Regions from separate parts of the Paenibacillus sp. FSL F4-0243 genome, predicted to be linked through region 4. Evidence: riboswitches for the same ligand, from Rfam matches in the RefSeq annotation. Region 4 holds a riboswitch; each other region holds the start of a gene.

The links. A riboswitch is a leader RNA that binds a small molecule or an ion and turns the genes downstream of it on or off. The one in region 4 is predicted to bind cyclic di-GMP.
Region 1: it holds a riboswitch for cyclic di-GMP, as region 4 does, so the genes downstream of both, NSS87_RS10755 (DUF6612 family protein) here and NSS87_RS01890 (anti-repressor SinI family protein) in region 4, are expected to answer to the same signal.
Region 2: it holds a riboswitch for cyclic di-GMP, as region 4 does, so the genes downstream of both, NSS87_RS02440 (collagen-binding domain-containing protein) here and NSS87_RS01890 (anti-repressor SinI family protein) in region 4, are expected to answer to the same signal.
Region 3: it holds a riboswitch for cyclic di-GMP, as region 4 does, so the genes downstream of both, NSS87_RS04780 (glycosyl hydrolase) here and NSS87_RS01890 (anti-repressor SinI family protein) in region 4, are expected to answer to the same signal.

Annotation. Positions count from the first base shown of each region.
Region 1 covers NZ_CP150151.1:2,460,972-2,468,860, reverse strand. The annotation lists gene NSS87_RS10760 (serine hydrolase domain-containing protein) at 1-571, opposite strand, end outside; gene NSS87_RS10755 (DUF6612 family protein) at 872-1,720, opposite strand; cyclic di-GMP riboswitch class I at 1,838-1,929, opposite strand; gene NSS87_RS10750 (RNA polymerase sigma factor) at 2,134-2,652, shown strand; gene NSS87_RS10745 (DUF4179 domain-containing protein) at 2,636-4,249, shown strand; gene NSS87_RS10740 (Cof-type HAD-IIB family hydrolase) at 4,391-5,191, opposite strand; gene NSS87_RS10735 (pseudouridine synthase) at 5,463-6,227, opposite strand; gene NSS87_RS10730 (RsmB/NOP family class I SAM-dependent RNA methyltransferase) at 6,230-7,756, opposite strand; gene NSS87_RS10725 (DUF309 domain-containing protein) at 7,859-7,889, opposite strand, start outside.
Region 2 covers NZ_CP150151.1:545,976-553,864, reverse strand. The annotation lists gene NSS87_RS02455 (Gx transporter family protein) at 1-403, opposite strand, end outside; gene NSS87_RS02450 (NusG domain II-containing protein) at 387-776, opposite strand; gene NSS87_RS02445 (alpha/beta hydrolase) at 1,507-2,442, opposite strand; gene NSS87_RS02440 (collagen-binding domain-containing protein) at 2,615-4,771, opposite strand; cyclic di-GMP riboswitch class I at 4,882-4,972, opposite strand; gene NSS87_RS02435 (hypothetical protein) at 5,464-5,856, shown strand; gene NSS87_RS02430 (helix-turn-helix domain-containing protein) at 6,299-6,673, shown strand; gene NSS87_RS02425 (NAD(P)H-dependent oxidoreductase) at 6,738-7,280, opposite strand; gene NSS87_RS02420 (sporulation protein YjcZ) at 7,755-7,856, opposite strand; gene NSS87_RS02415 (hypothetical protein) at 7,887-7,889, opposite strand, start outside.
Region 3 covers NZ_CP150151.1:1,096,443-1,104,331, reverse strand. The annotation lists gene NSS87_RS04790 (discoidin domain-containing protein) at 1-1,168, opposite strand, end outside; gene NSS87_RS04785 (glycosyl hydrolase) at 1,220-2,740, opposite strand; gene NSS87_RS04780 (glycosyl hydrolase) at 2,894-4,444, opposite strand; cyclic di-GMP riboswitch class I at 4,457-4,536, opposite strand; gene NSS87_RS04775 (sugar phosphate nucleotidyltransferase) at 4,673-6,046, opposite strand; gene NSS87_RS04770 (UDP-glucose/GDP-mannose dehydrogenase family protein) at 6,699-7,889, opposite strand, start outside.
Region 4 covers NZ_CP150151.1:421,525-429,413, reverse strand. The annotation lists gene NSS87_RS01920 (PadR family transcriptional regulator) at 1-242, shown strand, start outside; gene NSS87_RS01915 (aldo/keto reductase) at 364-1,338, shown strand; gene NSS87_RS01910 (hypothetical protein) at 1,733-2,902, shown strand; gene NSS87_RS01905 (signal peptidase I) at 2,904-3,491, shown strand; gene NSS87_RS01900 (TasA family protein) at 3,584-4,189, shown strand; gene NSS87_RS01895 (helix-turn-helix domain-containing protein) at 4,359-4,688, shown strand; gene NSS87_RS01890 (anti-repressor SinI family protein) at 4,891-5,046, opposite strand; cyclic di-GMP riboswitch class I at 5,074-5,158, opposite strand; gene NSS87_RS01885 (2-oxoglutarate dehydrogenase E1 component) at 5,630-7,889, shown strand, end outside.

The sequences.
Region 1 (7,889 bases), 2.0 Mb from region 4:
CGATAATTGCACCAAGAACCACGTATCCGAACGATGAATACATCCATTGAGTCCCTACCGGAAAACGAATACCATAGGAAAGTCCAGCTTTAATCCAGTTTTCTTTTCCAAGCTCTGATTCATAAATATACCACCATGCACTTTTATAGTAGGTATCACTTATAGTGCCATGATCAGGTGCGATGCCGGAGGTATGCGTCAGTAAATGAGCAATTGTAATCGGCTTAAAAGGATCGGCATCAAACTCCGGAAGAATAGAACTAACTGGCTGCCCCATAAAAATTTCACCATCATCTGCTAGCTGCCAGATCGCTGTTGCCGTAAACAGCTTAGTAATAGAAGCGATTCGAAATATTGTATCCGTTTTCAACTCTTGGTCGCTATCTTCTTCGTAACTGAAGCGTCCCCCCGCTCCATTAGCAAATATTTTTCCATAACGACTAAGAGAATAAATATAGCCATCGGCTACTTTCTTATTACAGAGATCCTCATAAAAATGATTAAGTGCCTCTAATCGGTCCTCCCTGTAATTCACTTCGTTCAGCTTGCTAAGCTCTGTGGATGATAACATGATTCGCACTCCCCCTATCAATCATTAAAAAGAATAGTAATTCTCAAAAATGTAAATTTACACCTAACCTATAATACCTTTTCAATATAATAGTTACAACATGATATTTCATACACTATTAAATTAATTCAGATTATTAATCACATAAATAGCATGTACTAAAATCCTAATAATTGGTAGGTCAATTTTATATTTATTTATTTTTTACATATCTCACTTCCTGTTGGCTACTGTCATGAATGGAGTAAAAAGCGCTGTTCTACTGAACAGCGCTTTTTACTCCATATGAAAACGACCTTATTATTCTAGTTCGGCGGGCTTTACAATGGTTGTACCTTTGTTATTCTTGGAATACTTAGCTTCGATTTTCGTGTTGTATGTATCCTTTTCTCCATCACTTATCAGCACATAACTCAGATCGACTGTCAGTTTTTCCGTCTGCCAGGTCTTAGTATTGACGAATAATTTCCACGTTACGCTTTTGGGTTGAACTGTCTCACCATCCCAGAGGTTCTCCTGGTCATAGAGTTTGATTATTCCCTTAGCTGCTGTCGGATCGGTTACCGTGAACTGCAGGACGGTCTGAGCACCAGCAGTGCTGACTTTCATAGATTTTTTATAATTTTTTACCGAATCAAGCATGGAAACAGGATCGTATTGACCTTTGGAGTAAAAAGAATCCCACTCCATCTTCTCCAGTCCAATCCAATACTGCGCATCAGGATCGATTGGCTCACCGTCATCGTCGTAACCTTCATCTTCAGATTCATCGATCAGTTCACTTCCGTCTACAAGATAGTAAAACTCCTTGTCATTGGCATATAGACTGTACGTTGTTTCTAAAAGACTACTATCAACGGTGCCGGCTGCAGCAAAATTCGGCAGTCGATTAATATCCAGCTTCAGTGTGTTAGTGTTGCTGATACGTACCCCACCGCTCTGAATATCCTGTTTTTTGATCACATCTAAGTGAAAATTCTTTATTGCTTTAGAGGCTGCCGTTACTTTGCTAATCATTTGATCCGCGGTTACTGCTGTTGTGGTAGCGGCAGACACGACTTCAGGATTAGACATCCATCCGATCGTTCCGGACAGCAATAAAGCACCTACTGCCAAACTAGTGCCTATTGTTTTGAAAAAACTGTTCATGTACTTCCCCTTTCGGCCCCTTGCGATAATGTAACGCCGTATAGGTCGAAATAATAAAAGAGCTCAAAATTGACTACATATTCTTAGAGCTATCCTTTATGCATCATAAGACATCCCTATGGCGGCCTGGCGATCATTTCCTTCTGTAGAAAGGCTTTAGACCCATGGCTTTGTGTCATCATCTTTCGATGATTTTACCTTTAACGCGGACATTCAATTAGTTTTAATTAGCTTACGGACGCATGTCCCACCGCTAATTTTATCATGGTTATAATTACCTGTAAACGACTTATCTTCCATTCAAATTCGCTATGATGCTCAGAAGAAATACTTCACTCAAAATGAAAAATGAACGATTACATACGCTTATAAGTCTTATTAATGAGAACAGCAAAGACAGGGGGTGCAGCAAAATGTGTGACCGAGAAATTTTCGAGCTCTATAAAGAACAAGTATATTATTTTTGTTACTACTTAATGAAAAATCAGGCAGATGCAGAGGATATTTGCCAAGAGGTATTTGTAAAGGTTATCTTAGCGGATAAGTCTAAGGTAAGAAACTTGAAATCTTGGATTTTACGAATTGCTTCGAATGAGTGCAACAGTGTGATTAAAAGGCGTAAGACAGGGTGGATGAAAGAAGTACGTAATTATTTACTATCCAGGTCTGAGGAATCAAACCCTGTAGAAAAACGGTTGGATCGACAGGAAACTAAAAAAGAATTACAAGGGTTATACAGTCAGCTTCCCGACAAAATCAGAATGGTAGTAGTCCTTCGTTTTATAAACGAATTGACTGTACCCGAGATCTCTAAAGTTATGAGCATACCCGAAGGAACTGTAAAATCCAGACTGAACAAGGGACTTAAAATACTAAATAGAATGGGTGGAACCCAACTAAAGGAGCTGAATAGTAATGAGTCTCTATATTGAAAAAGATAAACATATTCCCCGACCGGATTATGATTTGATGTGGACTGCCATAGAACAAGAAGCATATACACGTCAAAGAAATCTGCATTCCTCCCAGAATACTCCTAGGTCTAATAAAAAGGTTATTCCTATCAGTATTGTCTTCTCTTGCCTCTTACTTGTAGCCATTCCTGTATTCGCTAGTATGACGATTAATTGGGATAAAATTGGTGGTCGAAGTGTGAGCAATGCATTAAATAATGGCATCGGTCAACAGTATAATCTTCAAACTTCCAGTTCAGGAGTAACAATGAATTTGAACGGTGTTGTAACTGATGGAGAAAAAATGAAAATGCTGTTATCACTTGATACTAAATCTGATCTATCCCAATATACTGGATTTGCTACAGAGAAAAACATCATGACTAGTGAGTCCGGTGCCAAGGCAAAGGTATACGGTTATTTAGAATACGATCCTGAAAGCCAGAAACTCATTGGAGTATATGAGACACCTGATACATTAAAGGATGATAAAAAGGACTACAGGTTTGAAGCACGGAATCTCATTTTTTACAGTGATCGGAATATTCCCTTACAATCTAATCATCAAGCAGGAGATACAATTGATACGGGAGTTAAGCAATACCCAAGCATTCAAATCGAATCCGTTCGACAAGTTTCCAATCAAACCATTATCCGTTACAAAGTCGCTGCATCACCATCTGACTTAGGACGGGGTAACCCACATTTGGTAGTTAGTACTGCAGGTCAAGAGAATGAGGCAATTCCAACCATCATGCCTAACGAAGGATCGGATTTATTTATTGAACAGGTTTTCAATATAACTGAATCAGATTGGAAGGAAGCTAGTCTTCATTTTAGTTACATTGAAGAAGCGAAACGAATTTCAGGTACGTGGAAGTTCGATTTTAAAGCAGATGGACAAAAAGCAAGTGAGGCGATTTACACTAAGAAACTGTATAACAGTCCTGAATTTCAAGAAAAGACCGGTATAACCTTAGATCAGCTAGTGGTTACCCCTTTGGATATCCAAATTCTAATAGATGAAAATGATTCGCTTAATAAAGGAATTGTCCACTATAATACCGCTCAGTTGGTTATAGGTGATAAAACAATCACTGGGGGTTGGAATTTGAAAGGAGATCATTCCGAAAGCTACCAGCATTTATTTCAATTCGAATCTCCGGAATGGTATAACAACTGGTCTGATGTTCCAATGAAACTTATATTAAAGGATGCTGTCATTGAGAAACGTGATACCAGCAAGAATTGGATCACAATAAACAAACCTAAAGAACAAAAACAGTTCACTTCACTTGATGTCGATGGATTAGAAATTGAATTCACGTACTATACTGAGGGCGAAAATTTGATTGTTGAATCATCATCCAAATCTCCTGGCTTCAGAAGCGTTAACCAAACTACGTTACGGATTAATGGCAAAGAAGTGGTGCCTGAAATTACACCTAAGGGCATGATATCTACAGGAACTAATATTGATAGCTACAAAGATATTCCTTTCGACGAAAAAATCGAACTGAACCCCGGTATCTATAAATATAGCGATCCTAGCCGGAACGAGGAAATTAAACTTTAATACAAGAAGTTATTCTATTGTCCCGCCCTTTCTAGTTAATCCTAAGGGCGGGTTATTTTTGGATAGTTATGTATCTCTTTTATTTCCTTCATAACAAAAAAAGCATAGAACGGACTCAAGTCCGCTTTATGCTTTCCATTATTAGGATAAACAATATTTAACCAGCGCATCACGCACACCATGCTCATTGTTCGAACCCGTAACAGCATTCGCTGCCGCTTTTACCTCTACAGGAGAATTATCCATCGCCACGCCCATCCCCGCATAGGTAAGCATAGAAATATCATTAAAATAATTACCGATTGAGAGGACTTCTTCTTGCGGAATTCCCAGCTTCACAGCGAGATTTCTTAATGCGTTTCCCTTAGAAGATTCGGGATGCATCAAATCAACGAAAAATTCACCACTCCGCAAAATATTGTACTCAGGAGCCCAAGTACGCCATTCACGTTCAGCTTCGTCAAGGATTTCTGGCTGTGTAAATACAGTAAACTTAACAACCGGTTCACGGAAATCTTCCCATGCGGGCAGCGTCGCTGGCACAATACGGAAGTGCTCATACATATAATTAGCTTCTTTAGTCAGATTCTCTACATTATCAACATACATATCAAAAGCAGTATTCACATCATAATGAATATTGTGCTTACGGCAATAGTCAATATAGGGGTCAAGACCACGTGCATCCATACCATATTGGTGCAGCACTTCTCGATCTTCCACTCGTACCGTCGCTGCTCCATTGTGACCAAGCACGTAACCAGTCAGCCCCATTTCCTCCATGAAAGGAATCGAGTTCTGTGGACTGCGTCCCGTACACAATACGATTTGACCGCCAAGACGTGTAACCTCAGCAATAGCTTCCTTATTCTCAGAGCTTAAGTGGTGATCATCATTTAATAGCGTACCGTCCACATCTAGTGCAATCAGTTTGTATCTCATACTCCACCATCCTTGTCTTTCTTTTTCTATATATAATTGAACTTGAGGCTTTTTGTGTTAAGTGTCAGTGGCAACTATGGTGAATGTTTGGACTTCCAGCCGCTGTTGTTTCCAGATTTCTTAATTTATACCGTTTAATAGCGGATGAAATCCGGAAACAAAGGCGGTCGCTATCGCTCTTACAGTTCCAAAATTCCCCTCCGTCTCTCCCTTCTCTTATCCCAATTTTCCAAATTCAATTTATATATCAATTTATATATCATTTTCTCTACTATCCTTCTGACCCATCTGTGCCTAAGAGTGCCAGTTCCTCTAACGTCAGCTCCCGACAAGCTCCAAGCGGCAGACTTTCATCCAGCTTCAATTCTCCCATAGATACACGTTTCAGAAAAGTGACTTTTTTGCCTACCGCCTGAAACATACGCTTCACCTGATGAAATTTCCCCTCAGTGATGATAAGTGAAATATGGGAAATCACTTTGCTGCCGCGCTCTCTTCCAAGAATGGTTAAGTGTGCAGGTAAAGTAACGTAGCCATCTTCCAGCTCCACCCCTGCTGCAAAAGCCGCGACATCATCCGCGTCTACATCGCCCTCGATGGTTGCCTCGTACGTTTTCGGGACATGCTTACGTGGCGACAGCAATTCATGGGCAAGCTTCCCATCATTAGTGATCAACAGCAGTCCCACAGTATCCTTATCTAGCCTTCCTACAGGAAACGGTTCAAACTGTGCATACTCGTCCTTTAAAAGATCCAAAACTGTCCGATCCCGCTTGTCCTCCGTAGCTGACAGGACACCCGGGGGTTTGTTCATCATAAGATATATGAATTCACGGTAGGTAACAACTTCTCCCCCTACCTCTATTTTATCGGCATAAGGATCCACATGGAACCCACTATCTTTTACCACGGTCCCGTTCACCAATATTAAGCCTTGTTTAGCTTGTTTACGGATATCACTGCGCGACCCCACTCCAATATGAGACAACACTTTATCTAATCGTTGTTTTTTGGCGGGCTTACCTGATTGGCTCATTGCTACATCCACCTCCAGCCTGCGGGATATTCGTTCTTGAGTATGCCATCCTGCCACTTACCCCAGCCTGCGCTGTAGCCATCAATGCAGACCAGAACGTATCCCTTTTGGGCACTTCCTATTCTAATAGAGAGACGTTCTTGAGAAATCGACAACGTCTCTCCTTTAAGATAGGAAATAGCTTCATGATTCGTACTGGAGAGTGAGACACTTCGGCAGCTTTCTTCCGGATGCAAAGCTGTAGCCATTGGATGCCCTGGAATAAATCTTCCGTTACGGATTTGTCCTACATACCATCCCGGGCGGATCGTCTTTAATCCATTTAGTCTTTCCTTAGGAAGTGGAGAAATGTACAGATGGTCACCGAACAGAACCGGATATCCTTGCGGTTCCCAACCAAGCTGATCTCGCACAAAATTTCCATACGCAGTCAAAGCTTGCTCGTCACCTGAAACTTGCCGACCACGGTCAGCGCCACCAGTAGGTTTGTGAGAGGGTTTCCCTTCTTTCCCCCGTCTTCCTTCTGATTTATTGGATGATTTAACGTGTGCTGCACTTTTTGGAGTAGTAGTTCTTGCTCTTGCAGATTCGTTTAACTTGACCTCTAAGTGATCACGTTCCTCCATTGAGCGCTTAGTTCCCCCATGTTGCAATACAGCCATGAAATGTCCTTCGCCTTTCACCTTATGCGGCCACAGTCTTGCTGTACCTGAGAGTTCTCCGAAGCCAGGAGCGAATGAGCCTGTACCTCCTACCGTCACCACTGAGAATTGTGGATGTTCAGAAATAAACTCGGCTATAATTTCCTCATTTTCTTCTGTAGCAAAGGTACAGGTGGAATAGACAAGTGTACCTCCCGGTGCCAATGCTGTTGCAGCAGAACGTAAAATATCCCGCTGCATGGAAGCATATTTGGCAGGTGTACCTGAATCCCACTGCTTCACCATATCTTCATCTTTACGGAACATCCCTTCACCAGAGCAGGGAGCATCAATCAAGATCTTGTCAAAAAAAAGCGGGAATGCAGCCGCGATATGATCTGGACTTTCGTTCAGTACAATACCATTACGAACCCCATACAGCTCCAGATTTTTAGCTAGAGCTTTAGTCCGTTCTGGATGAAGATCATTACTAACCAGCAATCCTTTACCTAACAGCTTGGCTGAAATCTGTGTAGATTTCCCCCCAGGGGCGGCACATAAATCAAGTACACGATCACCTGGTTCAATATTAAGCAATTCCACAGGTGCCATCGCACTCGGCTCTTGAATGTAATACAAACCTGCGTGGTAGTGAGGATGTTTACCAGGTCTAGCCCCATTCTCTGTATAAAATCCTGTCGGACACCAAGGAATGGGTTCCAGTCCTAAAGTAGAAAGAGCCTTTAAGCTCTCCACGGAAATCTTCAAGGTGTTAACACGGACGCCTCCGTATGGGGTTTCCTTATAAGAATCCGCAAATTGATTATAATCTGTTCCCAGCATGTCCATCATACGCTCGCTGAAAGAACTGGGCAATTGTGCCGCCATGATGCCGTCCTCCTGATAGTATTGCAAAAATTTAGGTGTTTAAAGATTCAAGGAACACCCCTACGGGTGTCCCTTATACAATACTCATATATAGAGGATCTTTTACTTACGATGAAAGGATGTCGGTCTCTGA
Region 2 (7,889 bases), 120 kb from region 4:
CCAGCAGCTGACCGATATTATGTGCAATCCCACCAGCTATACTAATGCCGATCAAGCTTATACTCTTGCCTTTGCCACTAATCAGCATTAATACGAACATTACAACAAAGCTAAACAGCGAACCGAATAAACTGAATAGTAAGCTTGAAAAAGTACCTAGCAAAAATGCAGTAAGCAACGTTTTGAGGATGACAAGCAGGAATGCGTCCCGTCCACGTAAAAAGTAAATACAAGTCAAAATCATGATGTTAGCTAATCCTAGTTTAGCACCCGGCACCAGTCCCATTCCTGACAACGGAATCTGCGCTTCTATTAGACTAAGCACTACTGCCACTGCGGCGAAAATCGCAATAATTACCGTTCTTTTTAAAGCTGTTGCAGATTCACTACTGGACATAGGCATCTATATCATCCTCCCCCGACGCACTTGTGATTTCCACTAATACTCTATGCGGTAGACAGACAATCGTCTGTTTGGGCAGGGTAATAAAACCAAAACCTAGGCATACTTGATCCGGGCAGTCGGCATCGTACATTTCAATCCCGTAATCATGCACCTTCAAGAGGTTATAGCCACGTTCGGTACGAACCTCAATGGTTTGTTCTTCTTTTGTAAGCTTTACCGTTTTAAATAACTCGCCGTCCACCGTTACATTGGCTACGAGATTTTTACCGGCCCCACCTTTATCATCATTGTCCGAAAACCATCTCGGTGCGAGAAAAGCGAGCGCAGCAATTAACACGATGGAAATCAACCACACATCTGCGCGTTTCATAAAAATCTCCCTTATTTTTTAATTAAAATCCAGACTTATTAATTATAACGGTCTACCCTCAATCCTTCAATCAATGTTGGGGTTTAATGTAAGTTTTAGAGACCAGTTCACAAAATAGGCACGCAAAATAACCCCCACAGCCCCATTTACTCTGGCTTTCTAGCTTTTCCGAATTAATCCACAAATAATCCAGCATACGATATATTCAAATCAAACGCTTTCTCTTGCTCTGCTTGTTCCCCTTCTAAATCAAACAACCCTTATCTTGGAATTCATTATTATATTTGCCTTTTAAACAATACTGTGTTATATTTATATCGTATTTGTTTTTCGATATATTGAATATCCCCATCAAGAAGATGTCAGGCCGACTATTTTACACTTCGGCAATTTGGACACAGAGGCTTCATGTTTTCTTGCAGAAACTTTCCTTTTTATGAGACTAAATTCGAAATATAGCATTCCGATTCACACTGGCGCGGTCAATGGAGCCGCAAGGGCAAAAGAGAGGTAGGGCTTTTGTCGTATTGGAAGGATTATTCTCGCCACACGGCTGCTGGAAATAACAAGGAATTAAGACACCCGTTACTCACGAACGGCGGGGGATGAATATAACGAAAAAGCATGGCTGTACGAACCTTACATAAGGACACATGCCATGTGTGGAAAAATATAGGCGCCCGATAACCGCTACCTAGCGGATATCGGGCGCTGTCTACGTTCAGGGCATCTAATTTACATACTGATTCACAAAAGCTGTTACTACGTTTATATACCCCGTCTTATCCATATCGTAAGCTAACCCATGCCCTGCTTGCGGCACTACGAACTTCTCTTTGGGACTCTGACATGACTCATACAATTCATTCATCATACTATATGGTACAAAATTATCGGCATCCCCATGAATAAAAAGAATCGGCACCTTCGCCTTCCGCACCTGTTTCAAGGCAGACGCTTCACTAAACCCATACCCTGCTTTCAAACGAGTAATAAGACTCGCACTTTGAATAAAAGGGAAACTTGGCAAGCGATACATACGCCGTAGTTGGTAGGCTAATTGTGCTTTAACTGAGCTGTAAGCGCAGTCCGAGACAATAGCTTTGACCTGCGACGGGAGATTTTCGCCTGAGGTCATTAGCACTGTAGCACCACCCATAGAGACCCCATGTAGTACAACTTGAGCACTGGGCCCAGTCTTTTCAATTATATAATCAATCCACTGCAAATAATCCTTGCGCTCATGCCATCCAAAACCAATATAATCCCCAGCGCTTTCCCCATGTCCCCTGGCATCGGGAATCAGGATATTAAAGCCCAGTCTCTCGTAATAGATTTTGGCGTACGCCCCCATATCCTTCCCTTTTCCAGAATAACCGTGAGCTAGAATCGCCGTACGACCTTCAGCACGATCCGAAAGGAGCAAGTACCCTCTTAGTTGTAGCCCGTCCTCAGATGTAATCTCCACATTCTCAAAGCTCTGACTGGAGATCCAATCCTTCCCCTCACCCCAAGAAGCCCCGGCAACCGGGGGATCAACCTTCAAATCACGATTATTACTCAGGAATTCCTTCGGTGCTCGTTTAATAGCAATTCCATAAAAGAAAAAGCCCGCATAGATCAGAGCTCCTATGACGATGACAGCGCTAATGAAGAACCATACCAATTCATCTTCCCCGTCCTTTCCTCATATCCGTTGTAAATCAGTATAACATCTACTTAGAATGCGCCAAAATATAACAATCATAACAAAAGAAAACCGCCCTCGGAATATGTCCCGAAAGCGGCTTTACTATTCTTCACGGCATAACTTGTATTCAAGCTACAATCACCGTTTATTATTTCTTGCTCGAGAATCTATTTCTCATTAGCAATCCAATAAGTGCAAAACCTAGACCAGTTACATAATAAGGGACTGAACTTGATTCTCCCGTTTTTGGAAGTTCATCAACAGGTGGATTACCTAGCGGGATTGTATCATCCACTACAGCAATATCCTCTGGTGACGGCGTTGGTGTTACTGTCAATACTGGTCCTAATGGAATCTCCTCCTCATCAACAAGTACCTCTGTATTGCTCGACGGTGTTGGTGTTGGTACTAGTACTGGAGTCGACGAAGCTACAGGGCCCAGCGGCACAGGATCATCATTAACAATGATAGTGCCAATTACAAATGATGGTGTTGGTGTCGGGAACACCGGAGGCTCCGGCGTTGGCGTCGGTGTTGGCGTTACTTCTGACGACGGTGCCGGTGTTGGTGTTACTTCCGACGACGATGTCGGTGTTGGCGTCACTTCCGACGACGGTGTCGGTGTTGGCGTCACTTCCGACGACGGTGTCGGTGTTGGCGTTACTTCCGGCGACGGTGTTGGCGTTGGCGTTACTTCCGGCGACGGTGTTGGCGTTACTTCCGGCGACGGTGTCGGCGTTGGTGTCACGGTCGGCGTTGGTGTTGGCGTCACGGTCGGCGTTGGTGTTGGCGTCACGGTCGGCGTTGGTGTTGGCGTCACGGTCGGCGTTGGTGTTGGCGTCACGGTCGGCGTTGGTGTTGGCGTCACGGTCGGCGTTGGTGTTGGCGTCACGGTCGGCGTTGGTGTTGGCGTCACGGTCGGCGTTGGTGTTGGCGTCACGGTCGGCGTTGGTGTTGGCGTCACGGTCGGCGTTGGTGTTGGTGTCACGATCGGCGTTGGTGTTGGCGTCACGGTCGGCGTTGGTGTTGGCGTCACGGTCGGCGTTGGTGTTGGCGTCACGGTCGGCGTTGGTGTTGGCGTCACGGTCGGCGTTGGTGTTGGCGTCACGATCGGCGTTGGCTTTGGTGTGTGTGTTGGCTTTGGTGTGTATGTTGGCTTCGGCGTTTGTGTTGGCTTCGGTGTGTGTGTTGGCTTCGGCGTTGGTGTTGGCTTCGGTGTCGGTGTCACGCACGGCGTAGGCGTCACGGTCGGCGTTGGTGTTGGCGTCACGGTCGGCGTCGGTGTTGGTGTCACGGTTGGCGTTGGTGTTGGCGTCACGGTTGGTGTCGGTGTTGGTGTCACGGTCGGCGTCGGTGTTGGCGTCACGGTCGGCGTTGGTGTTGGCGTCACGGTCGGCGTTGGTGTTGGTGTTACGGTTGGTGTCGGTGTTGGTGCCACGGTCGGCGTTGGTGTCGGAGGTGGTTCTTCCCCTCTATATGGATACCAATGCATCTGCACCCCACCAGCAAATCCCTTTGCAATCAGCGTCCCATGCAGTTCACCGGAATTATAAGTTACTTTTGCAAGCGGAGCTAGGATAGTTCCTTCTATTGTTAAACTTCCAATGTCAACAGTGCTAGCTTCATAAAAATTAAATAATACCTTGTTAGGGCTACCTCCCCAGATTTGAAAGCTTGGAATGTTAACTGAACTTCCGCTAACGTTAATGATAACTGTGGCGCTATTTGCAATATTAAACTGTAAGCCATTAGCACCAGCGAAATCGGCAGCACTAAGATTAAGAACGTTAAATGGTTCCGGAGCATCAATCGTTATTTTCCCATATTCCTTTTTGAAAGTTCCTATTGTAGCAAGCGAAGAGAATTCATTAGAACGTCCAATAAGAAATTGCTCTTCAGCATCAAAATCAATAGGAGTCCCTTTTCTCGCTGGTTCTTTAAGATCTACACCGTTGCTGGAAAAAACACCACCATAAACGGATGCTCCATGAACAGTCCCATTAGTAAAACTGATGTCATTACCAGCGATAAGAACATCTCCACCTGGATTATCCTTGGATACGCCGTAATTCTGCAAAATAATATTACCTTTGGCCGCAAGGCGCCCATGAACCTGATCATTAGATTGTTTGAAATCCCCAAAAATAAAAGTATTAAAATTCCCTGCAATACCTAACACAGGTGTAGGAGTATAGGGAAGCACCTCCCCAGCCGCATTTACCAAATGACCTCCAGAAAGACCACTACCTACCGTCAATATCCCCGCTAATACTAGTGCAAGCAGCGGTTTCATTCTTCTTTTCAAAAAGCACACCTCCTAAATCTATGATTTATATTTAATCAGAATAATTACCAGAAACTCTAAAGGACCTAACAACAAAAAAGACCGCCAAAAAAGAAGTGGAATTCCCTTCTCATGGCAGTCGGACGGTCATAGCGCATTTAAGACACTTTAGACTCCTGGACTTTGCGTCCCACCCTTTCAGGCGGTTTGCTATTATCATGATAATATATGTATTGACTTGCGGATTAGAACTAGCATTTTAAGCATCCTATTAAATAATCGTCTATGACTTTTAATACTTTTGAACTAATAATAGTTTAGCGCTCCATTCCTACAATTGTCAATCAATTCCTTTTGATATTCATACGCGTAAGCAAGCACAAAAAAAGCGCCTAAAGGCGCTTCACACAAAGGTTTTCCTTCAATTTTAAAGTAACTTTATAAAGCCTAATATCGATATCCATAATGGAATACTTAGAATCAAACCAAATACCATTCCACGGTGGAGACTTCCTTCCTCTTTCATCCTAATTCTCCCTTTATATAAGTCTGAAGCATTATTTTTTATTATTACAATTTTAATATATTTTATTCTTTCTAATTTAGTTGTGAATTCAATCACATTGGACTAGCTGTTTAGAAATACCATTGATTATTTTTGGAATATCGGGGTAGAATACGAATATACGTTCCCATTAGAGGTGATGAGATTCATGAATAGAGCTGAAAGCAGGGACAACATGCTGGTCAAATCTTATTTATTGCTTCCGATGATTTTATCAGCTTTCGAACGGGACTCCGCCATTCTATCTGCACATTTACGAACACCTACCCCCTATCTGGAGGTTCTTGAAACAGCCGCAGCAGTTGCTACAACAGATCTAAGAGATGTTCGTTCAGAGATGAGAAAACGGGGAATCAAGGTTTATGAGCAGAACAGACTTAACACGGGGATAGAAGCCAAATTTATATGTCGTGGATACCATGAACGAATGCTGCTGTTAAACGACATCGTCGCTGCCCAAGCTGCCATTCATATGCGCAGATATCTCGGTCTGGATATTTCATCTTTTAAGAGCTATGAAGAGCAGTATCAGATTAAGTGAAGTAGCGAAGAAGCTGCCCCCTCCCTCATTTAATTAGCGAACAAAAAAATAGGCCTTACCATGGGAGTTGGCAAGACCTGAGAGATTTATACCACAAAACACTGGGGGGTGTTTGGTGTCTTCAATATATACCTTGAACCTGAAAATAAGATGATGCTCACATGAAAATTACATTAAAAACTTCAATTCGTCGCTTAGGCTATCCGCTTGGCACTTTTGATTTCCAACCAAAGAGGCCCGCTTCGCCGACAGAGAAAATCGACCGATTGATAGTTAGCCACGAGTGCTTTGAACAAATTGTTTCAAAATGATATAGTGAATTCGTTCTCACAGGATGACTTGATAGCAGGTTGTAAAACATAATAAAGTCGGGACCTGAGTACGGAGCGACAACAGGCGTTTGCCTTTTCGTTGAATATTTTCTGAAGGAGGGTAATAGCCCATGAGTGATGAAATCTGTATACCGTCTGGCATTCAACAGAAGGACACTAGCTTTGGCTACACCTTGTCTATTATTAGTGGTAAATATAAAATGACTATTCTCTACTATCTCTCTGAAAACAAGATCGTGCGGTTCAATGAACTGCAACGGGGTATCGGTACAATACCTTTTAAGACATTAAGCGTTATGTTGAAAGAACTGGAAGCCGACTGTCTTGTCAGGCGCGAGGAATTCCCCCAGATTCCCCCTAAAGTTGAGTATTCCTTGACCGAGAAGGGCCAATCGCTTATTCCGGTGCTGGATATGATGTGCACTTGGGGAGAGAAAAACTTCGTTCCAGCCGCGCAAGAGATAACCATACCTTTTATGATTTAACGACAACTTATGACAAAAGCAGCATTTCCATTAATGAAAATGCTGCTTTTTGCTTCAAATCTAATTACATATTTTCGATAAATTCAACATAGCCTTGCGAACTGATATCCAATTTATTTAAGTAATCCGTACTTCCTACCGTCTCAGATTCCGTGCCATAAATGGCATAGAAGGAACGATAATCAGCGTTGCAATACAAAAAAGTCGTGTCAAAGGGAGATAAAATACGGTCAAGCCCGTAGCCGAGTTTACCTTCTTCACTAAAGTCTTTTGCACTTCCTCCGGCAGTTACAGCTAATGCGATTTTTCGATTTCTTAATTTATCACTCTTCGAGCCATATGCCCATCCGTAAGTAAATACTTCGTCCAGCCACTTTTTAAGCAGAGGTGGACTACTAAACCAGTAGACAGGGAATTGTAAGACGAGCTTATCATGCGCTTCAATCAGCTGTTGTTCCTTTTCCACGTTGATTTTTTCATCGGGATAGGCTTTGTACAGCTCGTGCACCGTATATTTGTCTGGATATTTACGGAGTTCTTCGATCCAGCGTTTATTAACGACGGATGTTTCGATGTTTGGGTGCGTAACGACAATAAGTGTTTTCATTGGTGTATCCTCCATGTTTGAATCAGATTTAGGACTTGAGTATACCTCCCACCATGACATCGCGTAAGTATGCACTTTTAGTTCACGTACTTACCTAAAGGTAAGCACTGCAACCTGCCTGCACGTGATTGATGTATAGTCTTCGGGGCGAATCTCGTCTTCGGTGTACACCCAAATATCACACAAGAGAGACTGGGTCATTCCGCCATTTTACTTGAGTAAAGGTTAGACGGATGTAACGTTATGTGTATGAACTCTATATCACTGATAAAAAAATTTGCCTGAACGCAAAGAAATACCCCACCATTACTGGCAGGGTACGGTACTTCCGCATAATTTCAACATAATCCATTTGGGATACTCGCCTACCACTTAAGGTTGACAGGGTGCGTCTTTGATTATGTATGAAAAAAATCCACCAGCATGAGTACTGGCGGATTTAATAAGGTGCAGCTATATTGGGAGGTTTGAAACTTAAATAAACAAAGTCTTAGAGATGATTACCAACAAGATAAACAGAACCAGAATTGCGGCGGTAGAAGTAAAGCCACCATATCCTCCTGCGAATTCGCCCATTTTAACTCCTCCTTTGTAATTGAATACAATTTA
Region 3 (7,889 bases), 670 kb from region 4:
CCGGAGCAACAGTTTGTAAATGGGGCGCGATTTGCTTCCCCTTTTTATTCAACCAGTCCGCAATCGCCAGGTTCACTGCCTTAGAACGATTAAATAACCCTGGCTCATTATCTACCTCATAATATTGAAAATAAGGGCTATATTGTTCAAAATAATCTGTCAGCTTTTTCTCCGCATCAGCAGGCAACGATCCATCTGCCTTAAGCTTAATATCACCAGTATGCAAATACAGAGCAACCGCCTGCATGTTGTAATCCTTCAATACCTTGTAATATTCCAGCATATCTGAGCAGGATCTCCCGACATCACTGGCACAACTGGTACGCATCACATTGCCGCTATAAGCCATCCCTAGCCATTTGATAACATAAGGCAAGTGCGTAACCGCACCTTCATCAAAGTAAAACTGCTTATTATTCACTACTGTTCCGGTCAGTGTATAGCTGCCATGAATAGGCTCGGAAATTGGAGCGTTAAGAGATTCTAAACGGAGATTATCCCAAGTCCACCAGGAATATTCGTCTTCTTTGTCACTGCAATATAAACAGCGAACCGTTTGCAGCTTCAATTCGTTCGTTCCCAGCTTCAATTGCTCCTTGGGAATGTATAATTCATAGGATTTTTGAAAGCTATATTCACTTTCTGTGCCCGATACGCCCGCAATTTGAATGATCCCTGACAATTGACGATTGGAAAACACACTCATTTGCGGCACGGATTTATAAGCATCCAGAATTCCTACGCTAAATAAGACCCCATTCTCCGGGATCTTATTTAGCTGATAGGTGATCGTTAATTCCGGCTGGGTCTTTCCATTCAAGCCTGCAGGCAAGCTCTGAAGAGCCGATGATTTGAGCGCTGAAGAAGGAACATTAAATATCTTCTTACTGCCAGAAGTGCCACTCGCAGCGAACTCAGCTGCTGAGCCATCATGTTGTCCCAGATTCCAGATCACAGTACCATCCGGTATTTCTGCTGCAACATCACTTCCTGTAGCTAATCTTGGTATATTGGCACCTACCTTATAATCGTTCGTCTTATTCGTTCCGAAAACAGAGACAGACAACAGAAACAAGACGGTTAATGCGGTGAATTTCAGTAATAACAGTAATGGTTTGTTTGCAGTTATCCTATTTTTTCTATTAGATATTCTCCTCGTTATTCCCATCCATAGGTCCTCTCTTTCTTCCGGAATGTCTAACCCTATCATTTCATTAGATTAAGGAAGGAACAATGCCCCTTGTGGAATCACCTGCTGCTTCTGGCTGGAACTCTCCCACAGCAAGCGAAGATTAGCATCTCCTTCATTCTCATAATATTCAATTTGGATATCATAAAGTGTTCCGGCTGTGAGCGGGATACTTCCTTTATGAAGGGTTGCACTTTGATTCTTCCAATTATCGATGATCAGCTTTCCGTCAATCCAGACACGGACTCCATCATCAGAGGATGCCGAAATCGTATATTTTTCACTGAATTTAGGTTTGAGCTTCCCTTTCCAGCGAACAGAAAAATGATCTTCATCTATCTCCTGTGCAGGTGACCCGCCATGCCAATTAAAATCAATCTTACGATCATCGCGGATAAGTACCGCTTCTCCCTCTAAATCAGTATTGTTATAGTATTCTCCATTTAAACCCGCTAGGGTTACCGGGATTACCGGTGCTATCGAAGGGCCTCCTGTTGTGAGAACGTAATCCTCTCTCGATACTATAAACGAGTCATTCATAAAGCTTTTAATTGACTGTAGCGTATTATTTTCTGTCAGTAATTTTCCCCAGGTCATCATATAGACCCATTTATTTTGTTTCTCGGTTAATATTTCCGGGTTCGGCAGCTGTCCACTCTCCCCGATTCCGATAGGTTTACCATCAGCAAGTGCGAGCAGATCCTCATAGTAGGACTGCTTATAATCGTTATTGTAGATATCCGCAGCCAGAACATCGAGTTTATCCGCACCGGGATAATATGCAGCATAAGGATCTGCCCATTCATTCGGCGCATTCGGATTCCACACCCACAGTAGATTATTCAGTTGATGTGTATTTACAAAACGATCATAGACAATATTCCAAAGCGCTGAAAAATTGTCCTTTTTCCCCCACCAAAACCAACCGCCGTTCATTTCATGGTAAGGTCGCCATAAGACTGGAACTCCGGCATCACGCAGCTGTCCCAAATAGCCAGCGATCTCGTCTAGATCAGAGATTAGACTCTTATACTGAGCCGTCCCAGGCGTAACATAAGTATTAAACTTCTCTTGACTGAGACTTCTGTTTACATTGGACCATTCCGGAGAAGTCCCCGGCAAACTCTGATGGAATGTCATGGCTACAATGCCACCCTCTTGATGCCACTCCATTGCACTGTCTATAACAGCTTGTCGCTGTTCTGCGATCGTCCCTTCGGGTTGATTATTAATTGCCCCCAATTCATAACCATGTAGAACGGCATTTTGTCCCGATGTATTCTTCAGCTTATGAACCAGTTCATCTGGACTTTCTAGATAATCATGCTGGCCAGACAGGATTCCTTTGCCACGTAGATTCACCAAATTACTCAGCAGTTGCTTGGCTTCTTCAGAAGCTGATGGATTGCTTGGTATAGCCGGAGGAAGAGCGGAAGAAACACTCATAGCCTTCGGAAGACCCTTAACCTCTCCCCAAGGCAGCAAGGAAAAAATAATAAACACCGGTAATATAGTAAACAACAATCTGTTTTGCTTATAATATTTACGCAAATAAATCCTCCTTTCGGTAGCTGTACTGCCTCCACAGGTGCTAAATAAACATACCTGTTATCGGACAATCGTCTTCTGACCTAATGAGGACTATAGCTTAGTAGCTCTGCAATAACGCAGAGCCACTAAGGATCGACCTTTAATTTTCATCAATCAGGAGACATCCGGAAGATAAAGTGCACTTGCTGGAACTGTCTCTTTAGCTTGACTAGTACTTTCCCACATCAAGCGGACTCTCGCATCGCCTTCATTTTCGTAATACTCCACCTTGATATCGTATAGCTGGCCAGCCTTCAGCGTTATATTACCCTTACGCTCAGTACCACTTTGCTTAGTCCAACTATCAATCACGGATTGCCCATTCACCCACACACGGATGCCATCATCTGAGGTAGTGTAAAATGTATATTGCTCATCATATAATGGCTTAATTTTACCGCTCCAACGTATGGAGAAACGATCAATCCCGAGGGCGGCATCCGGCGATCCTTGCCGCCAATTGAAATCGATAATTGCATCAGTTCTAGTAAGAGCTGCTGTTCCCGATAGCTGTATGTTGTTGTAATATTCTCCTGCAAGCCCCTTCACAAGAGGAATTGCTGCCTCACCCTCTTCTTCGGGAGGTGCCGGCGCTGGTGCAGCGCTAGGTGTCGGTACCAGACTAGTATTTAATTTATCTCTAGTTAAGGTATAGTTGCTATTCATAAATGTTTTAATTGTATCTGCACTGTTATTCTCGTAAAGCATTTTTCCCCAGCTCATCATATACGTCCATTTACTTTGTGATTGCTGAAGCTTCTCCAGATTAGGCATTTCACCATTCTCCCCGATCGCAATCGGTTTGCCTGCGGCTAGACTCAACAAGCTGTCATAGTATTTTTGCTGGTAATCATTTTCGTATATATCTGCTGCCAGAATATCTACTTTATCAGCACCTGGATAAGTTAGCGCATAAGGATCTGACCAAACATTGGGAGCATTCGGACTCCATACCCATAACAAATTATTTAATTTATGAACGTTAACAAAACGGTCATACATAATATTCCAAAGTTTAGAAAAGTTATTTTTCTTCCCCCACCAGAACCAGTTCCCGTTCATTTCATGATAGGGTCTCCAAAGCACCGGAACATTGGCATCGCGCAAGCTTTTTAGGGAGACTGCCACCTTATCAAGCTCAGCGATCAGATTGTTATATTGCTTGGTACCCGGTGTAACGTAACTATCGAACTCATTCTGACTAAGTGTTTTTTTCACATTATCCCAGTCATAAGAGGTGCCCGGCAGGTTAGCATGAAAAGTCATAGCTACGATCCCGCCCGCTTTATTCCAGTTGATCGCGCTGTTCACCACATTTTGACGCTGCCAGGCCATCGTTCCTTCTGACTGACCGCTGATCGCGCCCAGTTCATAACCGTGAAGAGCGGCATATTGTCCGCTGCTTCCCTTCAGCATATTGTTAATTTCATCTGGACTTTCTAAATAGTCATGTTGACCAGCAATAATACCTTTTCCTGAGATCGAGTAAAAATAGTTAAGCAGCTTTACGGCTTCAGGTGAGGCTCCTGGGGTAACTGGCGTTCCAGAATTTGAAGCAGCTATGACAACAGACGGCGAAATTCCAACAGTAAGCGGAAGTGCAGTCAGAAACAAGACGAGTGACAGAAATGCGCCAAATAATCGATACGTACGGTAAGCTTTCAAAATAATCTCCCTTTCGGTAGCCAGGCTGCCACTCTTTCGAAGGCCCTATAGCTTTGCGTCCCTACCTTTCGATAGGTTTGCCTTTTCAATTTAAGAGAAATAATCTCTCTTACCGTAAGTATCGACGACAATTAATGATATATTTAGTGTTTTTATGACTTTTTTTGATAATTGAGTCAATTTACCTGTTTCAAGAAATTTTGGATTGGTTAAATAGATAGGTTAGACCTATGAAATGAATTGTTGTAGTTCTATATCATTCCAGTCTAAAGTAATACGAATGTTATCTTCTTCTACTAATTCAGAACCCGTCTGTACCTCTATAAACTCGACATCCGTCAAAGCAAGGATCGCGTGCTTCGTCCCTTCCGGTATACGTACCACGTCCCCAGCCTTCACATTATGTTTTTTCTCATTCAGCACAATACTTGCTTCGCCGCTGACGATTGTCCAAATTTCACTACGCTTGCGATGTAATTGATAGCTGATATTATTCCCCTCGGATATAAAAATCCGTTTGGTCAGCACTTCATTGCCTTCATCATATTTCACATAATCAATAACTTTGTAATGGCCCCAGCGGCGTTCCTCGTACATCGGTCTTTGTTCAAAGGTCTTCAGCACTTCTTTAATCCGTGGGCTCTCAGCTTTATGGGTAACTAGAATCCCATCCGGGCTAGCCGCAATGATCAGATCCTTCGCACCAATTACCGTAATCGGAATATCCAGCTCATTAATCAAGCAAGTCCCCTCAGAATCCGCCGTTACAAAACCTTTTCCTACATGCTTGCTGCTCATTTCCTCTGTCAGCGTATTCCACGTTCCAAGATCCTTCCAGAATCCATCATACGGCTGTACTACAATATGTTCTTCTTTCTCCACCACTTCATAATCAAAGCTGATGGAAGACAATAGCTTATACTGCTTCTGCAATTCTTCATATCCTAAAGGCAACCCTTTACGCTGCAAAATATCTAACAAGTACCCTAAGCGGAAGGCAAACACTCCGCAATTCCACAAGGCATTTTGTTCGATGAGCTGTTCTGCTTGTATGCGGTCTGGTTTCTCTTGAAAGTGACTCACCTTCATAAAACCATTTTCCCCCGCCTCTTCGGTGGTAGGAATAATGTATCCGTATTTCTCTGAGGCATGTTCAGGAACAACACCCATTAGTGCCAGATTTGCTCCACTTTCCAGCATGGTCCCCTCAAGCATAGCTATGGTATCGAAAAAGGATGCTTCTACATAAGGGTCAACAGGCAATATTGCTACCGTCTCCGCTGGAGAAACACCTGCCACTGAATAAAGATAGGTAGCTGTTAAGGCGATAGCCGGAAAAGTATCCCGACGCTCCGGTTCAACGATAATCGGCACATGACTTCCCAGTTGGCTTTGTATCATTTCTACTTGGCCGCGGCCGGTGGCCAGATAAGATGATTCTGCCATCCCTGCTTCCTCCAGCTGTCTCCAGACACGTTGTACCATGGATTCTGGTTCACCTTGAGGGCTTTCAAGTACCTTTAGAAATTGCTTTGAACGTGAGTCGTTGGACAACGGCCATAACCGTTTACCTGAACCGCCTGATAGAAGTACCATTTTCATAGAATGAACCCTCCTTGAATTATGGAAATCGAGCATATTTGAATTGTTATCAAAACGTCTGGCTTCCGTTTGGTGGTAGCTAGAATGGATTGTATTAAAAGCTATATCTTTGTTAGGTAGAAACCACTCCAAGGGATTTTGGACTTCCGATCGCTGTTATCCTCAGATTTCCTGATTGAACCGCTTCTCGCGGTAGAAATCCGAGGATAAAGGCGAACACTCCGTTTCTACAGTTCCAAATTCCCTTTCCGTTCTTAACCTAACCAACTTCTTCTTAATACTTGATCCGTGCGTACCGGGCTGTACCAGCCAGAAGCAAGCACGTTTTTCTAAAGATTCGCTTCTGCTCCGGGGGAGGCAGCAGCTAACGCAAGTGCAACTACAAGCGCAAGACTATCTGCTACTGCGGTATATAATCAGAGTACCTAACTTTATAAATTGCTTAGAAACTTAAGATAAGGGAACGAAGTGGCGGAGGGGAATTTTGGAACTGTAAGAGCGATAGCGTCCGCCTTTGTCTGCGGATTTCTACCGCTATCAGCGGTTAAATCAGGAAATCTGCAGACAACAGCGGCTGGAAGTCCAAACATTCTCTGGAGTCACGGCTCATCCCTAAATAGAAAAAACACAAGTTCAATCAATATAACTTAGATTAAACCGCTCCAGCCACACTAGCAGAATAACCGCTCAATCCACCCATCTGTGGGCGGCCGACAGAATGATAAACGAGGCCGGTACCCTCGATTTGCTCCTTGGAATACACGTTGCGTCCATCGATCAGCACCCCATTGCGCATGCTTTTCGCCAGCTGATGCAGATCAATCTCCTTGAGTAGGCTCCAATCGGTCAAGAGGCATACGGCGTCGCTGCCCTCAGCCGCTTCCTCTGGCAGATTGCACCAGCGAAGCTGCGGATGATCATATTGCTGCCTGAAATTTGTAGCTGCGATTGGATCATATAGTTTGACTGTTGCCCCTTCAGCAACCAGTGCCTCAACAATCTCTCTGGCTGGAGCTTCGCGGACATCATCAGTATTAGGCTTGAAAGCAAGCCCCCATATCCCAATCGTCGAACCGCGCAGGCTGCCAAGTGATTCATGCAGCTTGGAGATGATCATAAACCGTTGTCCCTTGTTCACTTCGACTACAGATTTCAATAATTTGAATTCGTAATCGACGTTGCCCGCAATTTGAATGAGTGCATTAGTGTCTTTCGGGAAACAGGAGCCTCCATAACCGATGCCAGCCTGCAGGAAGGATGACCCGATTCTTTGGTCCATACCCATTCCTTGTGCTACCTCGGTTACATCAGCTCCCACTTTTTCACAAATATTGGCGATCTCGTTAATAAAGGAGATCTTCGTGGCCAAAAATGCATTTGAAGCATATTTGATCATTTCAGCACTGCGTATATCTGTTACAAATACATTTTCAGTGAAACCCTTATGAAGCTCGCGCATGGTTGGTTCCAGCTCTGGATTATCAAGACCAATGACAATTCTGTCGGGATGGAGGGTATCGCGAATCGCTGACCCTTCACGTAAAAACTCGGGAGCAGACACGATATCAAAAGAATGATGGGTAAACTTAGAGAGCATTTTGGAGATTTTCTCATTTGTCCCTACGGGAACTGTAGATTTAGTCATTATAATTTTGTGCCCTTCCATCGCTTTAGCGATTTCAGCAGCTGCACCCTCAATGTAGGTTAAGTCAGCTTCACCATTAGGCAGCGATGGCGTACCTACAGCAAGAATGATAATATCTGAATGCCGCACCGAATCCTGAAGATCTGCAGAAAAAGATAACCGTTCCTCACGAAGATTCAGTTCAATCAGTTCCTCGAT
Region 4 (7,889 bases):
ATGTTGATCAAAACAAGGTGGAGAAGCTGCTCGAAGAACGTATTCGTGAAACCGAACATCAGGTGAATCTGGCTTATCAGGTATATGAAGAACATATTCCTATTGTTCCTCGTTCCGCCCTTCATCTCATGTACGGCACCTATGAACACACCCTTATTGAACTAAAATGGCTACAACGTCTCTATGATGATGTTGTAGCACGCAAGTTGAATGACATTGGAACACCACTTAATACAGAGTAGAGTCCTTAGGACCTCTACTCTTTTTTTCGCTTTTGCAGAGACAATAAATACCATACTAGAATCTAAGCGTGTACAATATGTACGTGTACGCAATCATATTTTCCTAGGAGGAATCACATTGTTGAGAACACTGCCTTTAAACAAGCGCGGTATACCAGCCAGCCGTATTGCTCTAGGTTGTATGGGATTTGGTGGGGGCTGGGATCATGAACCGATTACCGCCGAGAATGTTAAGCAAGGACATGCAGCCGTCGACGCAGCACTATCTATTGGTATCAATATGTTTGATCACGCAGATATTTATACCCGTGGTAAAGCCGAGAAGGTATTCGGTCAAATCTTTAAAGAACGCCCAGGACTCCGCGAAGAAATCATTATTCAATCGAAGTGCGGTATTAAGCTAATGGGGCCTGGAGACAGCTCTAATGTCTTTGACTTCTCAAGCCAGCATATTCTAAGCAGTGTAGAAGGAATATTGTCGCGACTAGGAACGGAGTATATTGATATTCTGCTGCTCCATCGGCCTGACCCCCTAATGGATCCAGAGGAAGTAGCTTCTGCTTTGCATCAATTAAAGGCAACAGGTAAAGTTCGTCATTTCGGCGTCTCCAATATGAGCGCAGCGCAGATCAAAATGCTGCAAGCCTATTGCGATGAACCTTTTATCGTAAACCAGCTACACATGAGCCTAGCCAAGCTCAGCTGGGTCGATGCTGGAATCAGTGTAAACCGTGAACCTTGGAAGGATATTACCTTTCCCGAAGGAACCCTTGAACATTGTCGAATGGAGAACATTCAGCTTCAAGCTTGGGGCCCACTCGCACAAGGCTTATTTAGCGGACGTTCATTAGAGGATCAACCAGAGAATATCGTCCAGACAGCTGCCATGGTTAAACAACTTGCAGATGAAAAAGGAACAACACCCGAAGCCATAGTGCTATCCTGGCTAATGACACATCCGGCAGCTATTCAGCCTATGATTGGGACTGTGAATCCGCAGCGCATCGCTTCCTGCGCCGATGCGGACAAGCTGGAGCTTACTCGTAAAGAATGGTATGACCTATATGTTAGTTCACGTGGTACTCGTCTTCCCTAACTGAGCCCACAATTAAACTCGCAAGAATTCTTAATAGCCTAATCGTGCCTCTCGCATGATTAGGCTATTTTTAATACATTCCCCTCCTATGCATCGTTCTCTATTGCGAATAAAAATAGATATCAAGCGATAAACCGAGATAAATAGAGATAAATTAACATTTTTGTTCTTTATAGAGCACAAACGAGACTTATTGACAGTTTTCTTTTCAATTTATTCCATGTATTATTCATTACAGAAGTTGTTCTCAATAAAGAACAACAATAACGAACAAAAGTAACTCAAGACATTGAGGGGAGGTATTCCTCTGAGACCCAGATCAGCAAAAAGAAGACCTAAACGAAAGAAACAAATCGGATTACGTGTTCTGCAATCAGGAATGGCTGTCTCCGTCTTGTTTCTGACTACCTCGCAGCAAGTGGGTAGTACCTATGGTGGTTTTGGAGCTACTACGCAAACCACTAGCACAATTAGCTTTTGCGAAGTATTTCCAAACTCGATCAAGGGGCTTCTAACAGAACTCAAAGATCATATCGAAAGAGCTACTGCTTTAAAAGGATCGCTGCAAAGCTATACCCCTTCAGGCAGTCTCTCAGACGTTTCGGGAATAGAAGGCATGACGCTGGATGAGCTTGATGTCGCAGCGCAAGAGATTTCCACACAAATCTCCGCGCTTCAATCTCAAATCGATGGCGTGAATGAGCAACTGGCCACCAACAGCCAAATTTGGAACGAAATCAATGGAGAGCTGAACGCAGCAGCAGCCGTCCTATTCCAGATTGGAGGATATATGACCTCTCTAGATTCAAACTGTCTAGAAATCAAGGATGAACAATTCTTCAGAGAGCTGCAAAGCAGCCTGAATCAAAGCGGTGTAATCTCTGAATCCCTGAATGCTTCCTTAAAGGGAGTCATCCAATATCTAAACTCCATACACGACATCGGGCTTCCATTTGCTTCGGTAGTGACCAGTGATGTATATGGACAACCCGAGTTACGCAACGAGGCGTTTCAGCAGCCGTTACCTTTCCTGATTCCTTTTAGTCAGCCGGCCGGCAATATCTCTAGCGAACTTACCTCCACTTATGAAAATCTCAATACTGAAATGAATGGTCTTAAAGAATCGGCTACTTCAGGAATCAGCAATCTTCAGAGTCAGCTCCAATTGATCAGTCAAACCCGTGAACAACAATTGGAAGCACTTGAGAAAGCCCGACTAGAGGCGCTGGAACAAACGAAGAAAGAAGAAGAACGTTTGGCACTTGAGAAAAAAGAAAAGCAAGAAGCCGAGGACAAAGCGAAAGCTGAAGCTGAGGAGAAAGCAAAATCGGAAGTGACTCCACCGACAGGTGAAGCTGCTCCAGAGAACATAAATAAAGAACAGCCTGAAGCCCCAGCCACTAACCCGGTCGTTCCGGAAATTGGTGAAGAGCTAACGATTCCAAAAGATGTACCACAGCAAGCGGTTCCTCAGGAGGCGCCAAAAGCGGAAGATACAACCACTTCCCCACCGGTAGCAACACCAGCCCCTTCGGACCCTCAACAAGTTAAAGGTGGCGAATAATATGCGGATTAAAAAAATGATCAACAATACATTATCGAGCATCATGCTTGTGATATTCATTCTGCTGGTGGTAGCCGTAGTTTTATCAAAGGCCTCCGGCGGTGAACCTGCCTTCTTCGGATACCAGATCAAATCGGTACTCTCAGGTTCGATGGAACCAGGGATTCAAACCGGATCGATTGTCGCTTTAAAACCCGGAGGAGATATGAATCGCTTCAAAAAAGGCGATGTGATCACCTTTAGAAATGAAGAAAACCTGCTCATTACTCACCGTGTTGTAGAAGCAACAATGAACAACGCTACTGGTGAAGCCATGTATCGCACGAAAGGCGATAACAATGATGCGCCTGATATGAACCCTACCAGTTCCACGAATGTTGTAGCTGAGTATACCGGGGTCACCGTACCTTACGTAGGTTACGCTATGAATTTCGCAGTTTCCAAAGCTGGAAGTGTCATGCTCATGATCGTACCAGGCTTGATGCTCCTGCTCTATGCTCTGTATTCGTCATGGAAGGCTGTAGCTGCACTCGAAAAGAAAAATGCTGCTATACTGCCCGCCTCTCCACCCCCAACTGAAATACAGTAATTCGTTGATTGTCCGCTTCCGCTTACGAACCGGAAGTTACAATATATAACTTTTATAAAAAAAACCACAAAAACCGAGGAGGAATTTTAATTATGGGTATCAAAAAAACATTGGGTCTTGGCGTAGCATCAGCAGCACTGGGTTTATCATTGATTGGTGGAGGAACCTTCGCTTACTTTAGTGACACTGCACAAAGCACTGCTACATTTGCTGCAGGTACACTCGATTTGAACTCCGACCCTTCAGTTATCGTAAATATTCCAAACCTAAAACCAGGTGATACTGTAACCAAATCCTTCAAATTGAAAAACGATGGTTCGCTCGATATCGGATCTATTATTCTGAACACTTCCACTCAAATTACGGATGCTAAAGGTGACAACTACCTGGATTTAGCCCAATTCATTAAGGTCAAATTCCTTAGAAATAACGATAAAGGAACCGTCGTTTCTCCTGAAGATGTAGTCTATCAAACTACGCTTGCTGATTTAAAATCTCAACATCCGGATCTCGTAAAAAATACTGGTTGGGATCAACTCTTCACCGAAGCATCTGGTATTAAAGCCGGCACCAATGACAGCTTCTCCGTCCAATTCGAATTTGTGGAAAATAACCAAGATCAAAATATTTTCCAAGGCGATAGCATAACCCTGACATGGGATTTCGTAGCTAAACAAGGTGCTAAAAAAGATTACTAAGATTAATAGAATAATTTAATATAATACTCGAAGAGCAGCAGATCCTGATTCCGGAAAGCGGATAAGTAGATGCTGCTCTTCTCTTTACAATAAACTTTGTCGAATTTAATGATATTTGCTATACTAATAACAAAAATTACGGAGGGGCGTCAGCATAGTGTCACAAAATATGGGCCAACGTATCCAGCATCTCCGCCTAGAAAAGGGATTGTCCCTATCTGAGCTTGCGGACAGAGCGGATGTTGCTAAGTCGTATCTTAGCAATGTGGAGAGAAACATCCAATCCAATCCTTCAATCCAGTTTATCGAAAAGATCGCCGATGCGCTTCAGGTATCTATCCACGCTTTGCTCTATGGAGAACCTAATGATGCTGAGGAGTCACCTTTAGATTCGGAATGGTTCCGATTGGTGCAGGAAGCTATGGCCTCAGGCATAAGCAAACGCGAATTCAAGGAGTTTCTGGACTACCAGAAATGGCGCCTTGATCAGAAGGATTAATATTCCACCTGACCTGATAAGATCCTCTTCTACTCATACTATTAAACATAAGCGCCTTCGCCCTCCTAACATGGACTGCAAAGGCGTTTTATATTCTAGTAAAATATAAGGACTATTTATCTTGTATACTTTCTTATATTTTGAAAAAGGGCCCAGCGAGTTATCGCTGGGCCCTTTTTCAAAATATAACGCACTAAATGTATTACTGCACGGCTTGCACAGTCTTCTCATGAAAGAATCGACGAATTTCATCTGCCTTTATGCCAGCCTTCTTAGCTGCTAATAATAAATGTACCCACTCAACGTCTAGATCAATGACCTGCTGTTCTCTGTTGCTTCCCTGGTTGGACTTGTCCAAAAAATCTCCTCCTAAGATTTTACGTCCCCAGGCAATCCGGCTGTCATAGTATTTCTACCTTAGACCCGCGACTTTGTGCCCCTGCCTTTCGGCAGGTTTACCTTTTACTGGACCCTTTACACGAAAGGATCTACTTTGAAATATATGAAAATCGCTAACTGCAATAACATTATACTATACTAAAGTGGAAAAGTGTGTCGATTTCTGATTAGTTTTTCCATTAAAAAACAAAAAATAGAAGCGCTTTTGTGCGATATCTTGTCCTATTAACACGATACTCGTCCCATTCATAAAATTAATTAAGCCAATATAATGATACTTCCTTCCCTATTAGTTAAAAATAAGGATATTAGAATCATTTTAGTGGGCCTTAGGAATGGGTAATGAGAAGAAACAGCGTTCTTTTCATTAGAACAAGCTAACCCATACCATTTTGCGAACGTATTGGACGAAAGAATGAATTGATTACACGTGTGGAAAGTAGCACAATAAGATGAGAAATGAAACCGCAATCATCACAGCTCCAGTAAGCGTTGACACAAAATGTCACGTATGGAGTTCATCCGTTAAGGAGGATGTATTCATGGCAGCCAAAGAGCCCTATAACGAATCCATTTGGAGTAAGTATTACGGACCCAATTTAGGCTACATTCAAGAAAGATATGAACAGTTTGTGAAAGATCCTTCCACCGTAGAGAATAATTATCGCGAGCTTTTTACAAATTCGGGTCCCCCACCCCTAACACCGGATAGCGAACCGGCTCCACAGCCTCGCATTTCGGGAGACACCGAATGGCTTAGAAAGGCAGTAAGAGCTTCCAAGCTAATCGCTAATATTCGTATATATGGCCATATGGCCGCTGATATTGATCCGCTTGAGCGCGATCACAATCCCATGGCTAAATATCTTGAACTCGAAACCTATGAGCTGACTCGTGAGGATCTGCTCGCACTACCTGCCACGCTCATTTGGGAGAATGCGCCGAATGATGTGCATACCGGATGGGATGCAGTTCAGCGTATGCGTCAGGCTTACACCAAGACAATCGCCTATGAATTCGGGCATGTGCATGAAGAACAAGAACTGAAATGGTTGAACAGACAGGCAGAATCCACAAGCTCACCAGCGCCTTTAAATAATGCAGAACGTAAAGAGCTGCTAAACCGCCTGATCCAAGTAGAGCAATTTGAAACCTTCCTTCACAAAACCTTTGTGGGTCAGAAGCGTTTCAGCTTGGAAGGCAATGACGCACTCGTACCGATGCTGGATGAAATCGTACGCGCTGCTGCGCATGACGGCGCAGAGCATATTCTGATGGGCATGGCGCATCGTGGTCGCCTCAACGTTCTTGCACATATTTTGGGCAAACCTTATGACATTATATTTTCAGAGTTTCATCATTCTCCGAACAAGGAGCTTTTCCCTTCCGAAGGCTCTACAGGCATTAACTATGGCTGGACGGGTGATGTGAAATACCATCTGGGTGCAGATCGCGCTGTCCGTGAAGGAGAAACCGTACGCACAAGAATAACACTAGCGAATAACCCAAGTCACTTGGAATTCGTCAATCCTGTCGTGGAAGGCTTCACTCGTGCTGCTCAAGAAGATCGGAGCACAGCCGGATTGCCGAAGATTGATACCAGTAAAGCTATGGCGGTACTGATGCATGGCGATGCTGCTTTTCCAGGTGAAGGGATTGTTGCAGAAACACTTAATATTGGCAAACTTCAAGGTTATCAGAATGGCGGGACGATCCATATCATTGTTAATAACCGGATCGGCTTTACGACAGAAAGCGAAGACTCCCGTTCAACGCATTATGCGAGTGACATCGCCAAAGGATATGAAATTCCAATTATCCATGTCAATGCTGATGATCCTGAGGCCTGTATATCAGCCGTTCGTTTAGCTAGTGCATATCGCAATCAATTCAAAAAGGATTTCGTTATTGATCTCATCGGCTATCGTCGTCATGGACATAACGAAATGGATGATCCTGAAACTACACAACCTATCGTGTACGGTAAGGTACGCAATCATCCAACCGTTTACAAGGTGTATGCGGAGCGGCTACAGCGTGAAAAAATTCTTACAGCTGAAGATGTACAAAAGATGCACGTTGAAACAGAAGGCGTATTGCAACGTGCGTACGATAGTATGAAGGAAGGCAATCACAAGAAAAAAGAACCAAAGGCCTTCATTCCTCTTCATACAGATCGCTCAGCGGCAGGCACTACAGCCGTACCGATCTCCAGTCTGCAAGAGATTAATCGTGAGCTACTGAGCGTACCTGATGGATTCCAAGTCTATCCGAAACTGGAGCGAATTCTGCAGCGTCGCAAGGACGCGCTGAATGAGGGTGAAAAGGTCGACTGGGCACTCGCTGAGTCCCTCGCCTTCGCAACCATCCTGAAGGATGGAACGCCAATTCGACTTAGCGGTCAGGATGCACAGCGCGGCACCTTCGCACACCGCCATCTGGTGCTGCACGACAGCAAGACAGGAGAATTATTCTCTCCGCTTCATCAGCTAAGTAATTCTCGCGCTTCCTTTGGCGTATATAACAGTCCGCTATCTGAAGCTTCTGTGTTAGGCTTTGAGTATGGTTATAATGTGTTCGCACCAGAAACCTTCGTCATCTGGGAAGCACAATATGGCGACTTCGCCAATGCAGGTCAGGTTATATTTGATCAGTTCATTGCCGCTGGACGTGCGAAATGGACGCAGCGCAGCAATCTCGTCGTCATGTTACCGCATGGCTACGAGGGACAGGGACCCGAGCATTCCAGTGGTAGATTGGAACGCTTCCTACAGTTATCCGCGGAAGAGAACTGGACCGTTG